3 regions of the Bacillus sp. OTU530 genome follow, and region 3 is predicted to be linked to each of the others. Evidence: riboswitches for the same ligand, from Rfam matches in the RefSeq annotation. Region 3 holds a riboswitch; each other region holds the start of a gene.

Region 1 (3,278 bases), on a different contig from region 3:
TGGATCCACTCCAATTGCAGCTAAACCTGTTACCACTTGCGCTGCACTGTTAGCATTTTCTACTCCGTCAGACTCATATCCGCCATTTGACGTTTGTAATGTTTTTAATAGACTTACTGCATTGTCAATTGCTGGTTTTACTTCTGCGCGGCTCTTATAAGGAGCCAGTGCTGTTAATGCCATGCCTGTCATATCTGGATCACCTGTTTCACTACTGAAAGACCAACCGCCATCAGCATGCTGCTCTTTCAAAATCTCTGAGATTAAGCTATCACGTGTCCACTTTGCATCGCTCGGAATCTCGTAATCTCTGCTATCTAACGCAAGCAGCGCATATATATATGAATTAATACTGCCCACTGTCTCATCATTATAAAGCTTAGAAACTAGGTTTTGTCCTGCAAAATTCGTTGGATCTGCTCCAAGCGCATTAATTGCTAAAATCGTTCTAGCAAGTGCCATATTGTTAAGTCGCGCACTCGTATTTACACGATCTTCTAAAGATTTTAAATAAGTTGCTTTCGCTTCATCAGAAACAGCCGCTGCGGACTGCAATACTCCAATTACTTCCCAATCACTTTGTAGCTCTCTGCTTAGCATAAATTGCACTGCATTATCAATTGTCTTATTCACACTTTCCATTAAAACAGGTGCAGAATCCTCATCGGTTTTCCCTGGTTGCCCAGATTCACCGTCCGTCGGATCTGATTGTCCTGGTTGCTCGGAATTACCATCCGTTGGACCTGATTGTCCTGGTTGCTCGGAATTACCATCCGTTGGACCTGATTGTCCTGGTTGCTCGGAATTACCATCCGTTGGACCTGATTGTCCTGGTTGATCCGGGGTTGTAGGAGCTGGTTCGCTTTGCTCTTCACATCCACCAAGCTCTGCAATGCTCTCCTCAAGTGTTTTATTCCCTAATCCTACGTTCCAATCTGTTACATAACGAAATGCGACAGTGTCACCACTATGTACCTTGTATGCATCAGCTCCAACATTCGCAGCTGCTCCATTTACTTCAAATGACCAGTAGCTGTTTGGCTTCTCTCCCCCTGAAAGAAGACCATCAACTCCAGTTAAATACTCTCCAAAAGACGACTGCTCCGTAACGATACCATTCGGAAATTCTCTCTTTAATACATCCAATGCGGTTTCATCTGGCTGCACTGCCACTTCTTTCGGGCATAAAATCACTTTTCGCTCCGCATCCCCAACTACCGCAAGCGTAATCGTATTTGCCGTTTCTGCAAATACCGTATGTACCGTATTTACAAAAGATACAGCAACTAGCAGTATCGCTGTAAGAGATACGATCATCCATTTTTTCAACTGTCTCATGTACCTTGTCTCCCTCTTTTAAAAAAAGTCATAAAAAAAGGCCCTCTATACAGGGCATGCGTAAGCAATGTTCAACAGAATACCAAATGTTAGACTTTGCTGTGCACAACACCTCCCTATGCCTCGTAGGTTTATTGGCGTTCAAGCTTAGGCAGGTCTCCTGACTCGTGTATCGCTAACCGTTTTTGCGCTTTCCCAAAAAACGGTGTGGCGCGCAACAAAAAGCCTCTTCACTTACAGTGGCGGGACCGTGTTGGATTTTCACCAAATCTTTCCCATTTAACGCAATGGCAGAGCCATTACGACCTGAACTCGTCACAATATCCGAAATTCCGCTCTTCATTTTACTATCTTTTCTTATATTTGTCGATTTATATTTTTAAAAAACGGAAGTGGGCTATAAGACTACTAGGGTGCTTCCTTACTATAAAGAAAAGAACACTGCCACGGCAGCGCTCTCGTATTCACTTCTGTCTTCTATTCATTTATTCTTCAACAAGAAGGCGATCAGAAACGATTACACCATCTTCATCGGCATACACATAATGATTAGGATACCATTCAATCCCCCCAAATGAGAGCAGTCTATTTTCCTCCCCCTTTCCTTCCTTTTTACTTTTTTGGGGCATACTTGCAAGTGCGAAAATGCCAAGCTCAATTTCCTTTAGCTCAGCAACATCTCTTACACAGCCATTTATAATAATACCAGCAAGTTGTCGTGCTGCTGCAATGGCTGCTAAATTATCACCGAGAAGCGCACAGCGTGTGGAGCCCCCACCATCTACAACAAGAACTGTGCCTGCCGGTAAAGTTTCCAAAGCCTTCTTTACAAGCACGTTATCATCTAACACCTTCAGCGTTGCCATTGGTCCATAAAAACATTGCTTCTTTCCATAAGAGCGGAATAGCGGTTCACATATGTCTATGTATTCGCTATATACATCACATAAATCTGCTGTTTTTATCATCATGTTTCGTCACCTTCCTAGGCTCGAAATTAGAGTACGCTAATAGATTCGAGTTTTTATATCCAATTCCTTCCATAGTAATAAGGAATTCGTATACTTTACGTAATATCCTAGAAGCAAGACGGTAAAGATGACAGGATTCTTAGAGTTCAAATGTGCTCAACTGTCTTAGCGTTGTTCCAAAAGCATTAGCTAACACAAATTGTTTAGGCACTCGATCAGAAACAAATTCAGCATTTAGTTCTGCAAGTTCTAAATTTCCTGATTCATTGTAAACAAGAACGTCCGCGCCCCTGATGATTGATGAACGCTACTCCTGAATGGTTGTGTTTATGATGTTTATCTTATGTAGTTTTTGGCAGTATGCTCATTGGAGAAGACTGATATGAATAACACTACTAAAAAGAACAGTTCTTTTATTTTCTGGAGAATAAAAAAGTCTGACCCTACAAGATACATGTGCACCTTCTGGGTCAGACTTTTTTTGTCTATATATTTAATTAAGCTTTTTGTACGTTAGCAGCTTGATCTCCACGGTTACCTTGAGTAATTTCAAATGTAACTTTTTGACCTTCTTCTAGAGATTTGAATCCCTCACCTTGAATAGCTGAGAAGTGAACAAATACATCATCTCCACCTTCGCGCTCGATAAATCCAAATCCTTTTTCTGCATTAAACCATTTAACTGTACCTTGTAACATATTGTTGCCCCCTAGTGCGTATTCACACACACTTGTAATACTATTCTTGTCTAGACATATTAAGACACAAACTGTTTTTACACTCATTATCCCTTCATACACCGAACAAAAATAATTCTCTTTTAGAATAACAGGGAACAAAACAAATAACAATGGGGATACTTGTTAAATTCATACAGACTGATTAATTTTTTAAAGAGACTAATTGCTCATTCTGTTTTAGTAATTGATATTTTCTTATTCTTCACCAAATATCAGCCTTGCCGAATGT
Region 2 (3,278 bases), on a different contig from region 3:
GGAAAATCGTCAAAGCCAAAATTGGGATAATTGCTACAATTACAAGTGATAGCTTTGCATCCTTTGTCACTGCCATGATCACCCCGCCAACAAACATAATCGGGGCGCTAAGCACCATCCGCATGAGCATCACAAGCACTTGCTGTACTTGCGTAATATCATTCGTTGTTCGGGTAATAAGGGAAGCTGTTCCTATCTTGTCAAATTCCTGAAGTGAAAATGCCTCAACACGTGAAAAAACCCGTTTGCGCAGCTGTTTGCCAAACCCCATTGCAGCCTTCGATGAAAAATAGCTGGCAACCACTGAGCAAGCTGCCCCAATCGCCGCAATGAGCAGCATAAGAGCGCCGATTCGCAAAATATAGTTCGTATCTCCTTTTACAACACCGGTATCAATAATATCTGACATTAATGTTGGCAAATAGAGATCAGACATGGACTGGATGAAGACAAGCACCAGCACTCCCGCAATCATCCCAGCAAATGGCCGTAACTGACGAAATAGTTTTAACAACGAGCATCCTCTCCGTTCTCTGTCGTTTCTGTATCTATCATCAATTCATACAATTGCTGGTGGAGTTCTAATAATGTGTGGATGGATTCCTCTGATAGTTGCGACAGGACACCCATCATTTTTTGATATACTCCATTTGGCTCATTATGCATAAGCAGTACTTGCTCTCTGCCAGCCTCAGTTAATTCAAGCTCTACCTCTCGACGATTTTCTTCTGGGATGCTGCGCTTTAGAAATCCTAGCGTTACCAAGCCATCGACACTTGTACTCAGCGTACTTTTCGGAAATAGCAACCGTTCGCCCAAACTCTTTTGCGAAATCACTTGTGCAGGGAACATTGCTTGTAAAATCAAAAACTGCGGCATACTCAAATTACTGTTTTTGATGCTCGCCTGCCCCCATCGTCCAAAGTTTCGTTGAATCCTCCAAAAAGATCGCAACACTTGAATGGTTTGTTCTAATTGTGGGTTATTTTCATTCATATGCTCCCTCTCTTCCTTGTTCATATTTGAACCATTCTAATAAAAACTGTTCTAAAAAGGATAATTAACCTAATGAATTAATTGTATATGTAACATCCAAAATATGCAAGGAAATAACGCTAGTTTGCTTATCTTCCCTTTCATTATTCTTGTAAGGATTCACTGCACAAACCGTGAAGATTATATGCTAAAAATCATTGTTGATGATATGTAACAATTAGCTTGCGAACCATATGTAACCATAGTTTATAATGAATGAAACGAATAAAAATATAAAAGTGCTCAAGACAGAATCTGTTACGAGATAATAGGGAAGTTGGTGAAAATCCAACGCAGCCCCCGCTACTGTAAACGTTAAAGAAAACTCGCCAATTGGCAAGCCCTGCTCCCTGGGCGAAGACAGAGGCGCAGCTCTACTTACACTGTATTCCTAAAACTTCTGGCTACGTCGCATTCACTTCTAGTTAGAAATTTATACCTTCCCACAGTGTGAAATAGCATTGCCCGGAAAGAAAGACAATCGGGTAGTTACGAAGCCAGGAGACCTGCTTTTATATACTAGTTCCAATTTCTTCGGTGGGAAGGAAAGGATTTCATACGTATATTGATAGAATCTCCCCATATTCTGTCAATATGCTTATTTGAAAACCTTAGCTTCAATGGTTAAGGTTTTTTGTATTACATACTCCTTTCACGCAAGAAGAGCATATCAGCTGCTATTAAGAAACTTATACCTTTCCGTACAAATACAAATAAGACTAGGTGGTGTTGAAGCTTTGTTTACTCATGAAGAAAAAGATGCGATTTATAAAGTAATAGAAAAGAGAAGAGATATTAGAAGTTTTCTCCCTGACGCGGTGCCGCAGGAAGCAGTGGCACGTATATTAGAAGCTGCGCATCATGCACCTTCGGTTGGATTTATGCAGCCTTGGAATTTTATTTTAATCCAATCGGATGAACTGAAAAATCGCTTAGCTTGGGCCGCAGATAAAGAAAGACGGGCACTTGCGATCCATTATGAACAAGATGAGCGGGCCGCAAAATTCCTTAATCTCAAAATTGAGGGCATGAAAGAGGCGCCTTTAACAATCTGCGTTACATGCGATCCTTCCCGGGGAGGCTCGCACGTACTAGGTCGTAATTCGATTCCTGAAACTGACATCATGTCAACCGCCTGTGCTATTCAAAATATGTGGTTAGCCGCTTGTGCTGAAGGGTTGGCGATGGGCTGGGTGAGCTTTTATAAAAAGTCGGATATTCGAGACATTTTAGAAATTCCTCCTCATATTGATCCAATAGCTTTAGTTTCTATTGGATACACGGACACATATCCGACAGCTCCTATTTTAGAAACAGCGAACTGGGAGAAAAGGCGGGCATTAGAGAAGCTTATCTTTCATGAAAAATGGGGACAGTAAAGAAAACTCGCCGGCTGGCAAGCCCTGCTCCCTGGCAAAGACAGAGACGTAGCCCTACTTATACTTTATCCCTAAAATTTCTCGCCACGTCGAGTTGGCTTCTAGCTAGAAATTTATACATTCTTAAATATGTAATACAAAAGCAAAACGGGTGTCTCAGCGTGGAGACACCCGTTTCTTTCTATTAATTATTAGGCAAACAATGCACCAATAATCGGATAGCGGAATGGACGGTCATCCAGCGCACGGATAATGCCCATAATCGGAGCAATCAATGCCATCAGTCCAAACACGATAAGAAATGGTATGCCAATCAAAATCCAAGAAAAGAATATTGAAATGGAAATCAATACACCCATAACAAGGTGAAAAATTACTGCCTGCAGCGATAAGCTTTTTACTTCTCGATTTGAGCTAAGAAAATATACGATAATAGGAACTAACACCGGTGCAAACCATGTGCTAGCATGAACAAGGATCTTAAGTCCCTTATGTTCCATTTGAGCTGAACTCCTTTTTAATTATATTTTGTTTTGCTATATTTTTATTATACAACAGTTCATAACTCAAGTTCATAAGACCTAAGACTGATTTTTTATCAATCACCTTAGTAATTTTTCATACCAGCTTGGATGAACGCGAAAGTGGAAAAGATTATTCCTTTAAAAGTCGATGTATTTTAAGTATAATTTAATTGAATAGTCAAAAATGTATACATTTTATATTTCTTCTACAGGAGATACAAATGAAATATGATTTTGTAAAATTAAATGAAATAATAGAGCTATCAAATGGTGGTCATATACTATATGTTTATGAAGATACAGAATGTTATGTAAACAATGCAGTGTCGTATATAGTTAG
Region 3 (3,278 bases):
GAGAACGATGCTGAAGTAAAATTCTTTGCGCTTCTACAATTTGCCTCGTTCTTCTTCCGCTTTTCGGATTGTAGAGTGCAACTACAAAATCTGCTGCAGCTGCAGCCTCAATTCGTTTTTCAATTATGCTCCACGGTGTTAAGTGGTCACTTAAGCTAATGGTACATGCATCATGCATCACAGGAGCGCCTAATAAAGAAGCGCAAGAATTAATAGCAGAAATCCCCGGTACAACTTCAACCTCGACGCCTGTTTCCCTTTTCCATCCCTGTTCAATTAACACCTCATACACAAGACCTGCCATTCCGTATACACCGGAATCACCGCTTGAGATAACAGCAACCTTCTTGCCTTGCTCAGCTAGCTTCACCGCTTCTTGAGCACGACTTACTTCTTCTGTCATACCAGTACTGACAATTTGTTGTCCTGTTAATAACCCTGCAATCAAGTCCACATAGGTTTTGTAGCCGATAATAACATCACTTTCCTGTAGTGCCTCTCTTGCCCGTTCGGTAATATGTTCAAAGCTTCCTGGACCAAAGCCAATTACAAGTAATTTTCCTTTCATCATTAAGCGCCTCCCTCCGGCATTTCAGTAACATAAACATCCTCAAACCCTAAGACCATACACCCCTGTGATAGAATCCATTACAGGACAAAGTCTAGCCTTTATAGGTCTCCACAAAAGTCCAAACATGATAAATATGGCGGAAATAAAAGTTCCAATCTCAGTCGCCTGATCCCTATCCATGCCATATCGGATCGCTATCAAAATCGCTAATATAGCAAATTCCATTTAGATCTTCTCCTTTACAGGTTTTGATACTCCAACAATACAGTCTGTTTGCTCTGGTGCCACAAAACCAGCATCGTTATACTCATATATAATCGCATCTTCTATAACCTGTCCTCCAGCCAAATGCTGCCTTACAATTTCCGTCCCCAGCTCTGGCGTAACAGCCTGATACCAAGTCCCTTCTGGATATACAATCAGCACACAAGCATCCTTGCAGCGCCCATTACAGCGTGTTCTCGTTGTATGTACAACCGTATCTAAATCCAAACCGGCAATCTCGTCACGAACTGCATTTGTAACTTCCTCCCCGCCCTTTCTCATACAACTGCTTCCATTACAAATCAGCACATGATGCTTTGTTCCCCGTAAGTTCCAAGTTGTCATCTTAACGCCTCCTCTTATCCTAATAAAATAAAAAAGCACCTCTATCAGATAGGGGTGCAGAATATGCGCATAAGAAAAAATGCTGCGATATTGCACTTCCCCTATAAGCCCGTAGGTTTCGTGAAACAAATCATGCTAGGCAGGTCTCCTGACTTCAGATCTTTGCTTTTTTGCGCCTTCCCAATCAAACTCAGTGACATAATATGCAAAAAAACTCCCCTATACAGTGGCGGGTACCGTGACGGATTTTAACCGTGCTTCCCTTTTAAACACAACACATGCTGTGCACCTAACTCGAGTCATATATAATTTTTCTTTCCATCCCAAAATACAATTTTAGGAAAACAATTCGAACGATAAGAACTAGGAGCTAACAAAATGCAAAAAATCCGCCCAATGGAATTTGAGCGGATGAAGTGGACACAAAAAGGCAAATAGAGACCAGTCCCTTGCATCGTCGCTTCCCATTCTCCATCCCCGAAGAAATTGAAACTTTATAAGATAAGACAGGTCTCCTGACTTGTGTATCACTCTACTTTGAACCTTCCCATATAAGCCCCTCTTTTACAGAAGCATTCTTATATAGTGGTCTGCTCATTTCGTCCACACTTACAGTTGCGGGGACAGCTTCGGACTCTCACCGAATTCCCTTTTAAGCCTTCTGGCATCTTATCCTATTGAGTTATAACAAAATATGTAATTTTCTAACATTTTATGATTTAATAATTCCTATCATAGATTAAATATGTCAAGTTTTCAAGAAATAATTTAAAAAGTTTTCAAAATTACCGACTCGGACTCACTTCTCATCCAATATTTCCAAGAAATGTGCAAGAATTCTAGCCGTTAACCCCCAAATTACACGATCCTCGTAGTAATAAAAATATTCATCCAGACCTCGCACCTGCCAGTTATAATTTTTACCACCGACAATTGAATCAAAAGGAAAACTCTCCTCAGGCTCTATTTTAAAATGAAGCTTATAAATTTCGGGTTGGATATTCCGTAAATCGTCTAAAGGAACTGTAAAAATCTCTTCAACCTCTGAAGGATTAGGCTGCATTTGTTCTATGTTCTCAAGGAACCCTATATACGGATAAATGATGGTCCCAAAAGGAGAAACCATATAATTTAAAGGAAATACATTTGTAATACTTGCCAAGGATATCCCAAGTTCCTCCGATGTTTCCCGTATTGCCGTATATTCCGCATCCCGGTCGGTTTGATCTATTTTCCCGCCAGGAAAACAAATTTCCCCAGGCTGCCTTCGTAATTGGAGAGACCTCACTTCAAATAGAATGTGAATTTCATTTTCTTTTTTGATGAGCGGTAAGAGAACCGCAAACTTTGAAAAATCTTCATTCCCTAAAATATCAGGAACACGGTTTTGCAACTTTTTTGCTACTCTTTCTATTTCCATCATCTCACCCCGTATTCTGTTTAATTGCTCAACATTGGGATTATCGCCATTTTTACCTTCTTGGATAAACTAAAGACTCTGCCAAAATCTTGAGTAAAATAAAAAGCCAAGCTGTAATGAAGAAATAGCTTAGCCTTTTATCAAATATTAGTCAGGTAACGTATATAGCAAGCGCTCTCCACTTTTCATCTTCATTCCGCATAGTGGACAATCGGGATGATCACCAAAGGAAAAATTTTTTCTCATCCATCCTATGCAATCGTCTGATTCACATTCCCACACAGCAACAGGTACTTGCTCCCGTTCCTGTTGAAAAGCCTCTTTCTTTTTACCCCAGTTCATAGTTTGCTGCCTCCTTTAAGAGATGTAGTAGACTATTGCTCGATCCTGCAGGAAGCAGGAACAAAAAAGGCTGCTAACGTTACCTGTTAACAGCCTTTTTTGGATGTCAATTATAGCTTTACAACATTTTTTGCCTGCGGTCCACGATTGCCTTGCTCAATTTCAAAGCTTACTTCTTGACCTTCTTCAAGCGTTTTAAAGCCTTCACCTTGAATAGCAGAGAAATGTACAAATACATCGTTTCCGTCCGGCACTTCAATAAATCCAAAACCCTTCTCGCCATTAAACCATTTTACTTTACCTGTTGCTTGCATTATATTGTTCCTCCTTGACAGA

What was found. A riboswitch is a leader RNA that binds a small molecule or an ion and turns the genes downstream of it on or off. The one in region 3 is predicted to bind cobalamin.
Region 1: linked by a shared signal. The riboswitch ahead of AAHB12_RS05645 (DUF4430 domain-containing protein) and the one ahead of AAHB12_RS16265 ((2Fe-2S) ferredoxin domain-containing protein) in region 3 are both predicted to bind cobalamin.
Region 2: linked by a shared signal. The riboswitch ahead of bluB (5,6-dimethylbenzimidazole synthase) and the one ahead of AAHB12_RS16265 ((2Fe-2S) ferredoxin domain-containing protein) in region 3 are both predicted to bind cobalamin.

Annotation. Positions count from the first base shown of each region.
Region 1 is NZ_JASATP010000005.1:186,795-190,072, reverse strand. It holds gene AAHB12_RS05645 (DUF4430 domain-containing protein) at 1-1,338, opposite strand, end outside; cobalamin riboswitch at 1,472-1,663, opposite strand; gene rraA (ribonuclease E activity regulator RraA) at 1,824-2,306, opposite strand; gene AAHB12_RS05635 (cold-shock protein) at 2,807-3,007, opposite strand; gene AAHB12_RS05630 (hypothetical protein) at 3,245-3,278, opposite strand, start outside.
Region 2 is NZ_JASATP010000017.1:22,882-26,159, reverse strand. It holds gene AAHB12_RS14155 (ABC transporter ATP-binding protein) at 1-514, opposite strand, end outside; gene AAHB12_RS14150 (MarR family winged helix-turn-helix transcriptional regulator) at 508-996, opposite strand; cobalamin riboswitch at 1,256-1,563, shown strand; gene bluB (5,6-dimethylbenzimidazole synthase) at 1,773-2,414, shown strand; gene AAHB12_RS14140 (DUF4870 domain-containing protein) at 2,606-2,914, opposite strand; gene AAHB12_RS14135 (MEDS domain-containing protein) at 3,160-3,278, shown strand, end outside.
Region 3 is NZ_JASATP010000020.1:78,393-81,670, reverse strand. It holds gene cobJ (precorrin-3B C(17)-methyltransferase) at 1-568, opposite strand, end outside; gene AAHB12_RS16265 ((2Fe-2S) ferredoxin domain-containing protein) at 797-1,180, opposite strand; cobalamin riboswitch at 1,302-1,488, opposite strand; cobalamin riboswitch at 1,669-1,867, opposite strand; gene AAHB12_RS16260 (NUDIX hydrolase) at 1,980-2,600, opposite strand; gene AAHB12_RS16255 (cold-inducible protein YdjO-related protein) at 2,748-2,942, opposite strand; gene cspD (cold-shock protein CspD) at 3,053-3,256, opposite strand.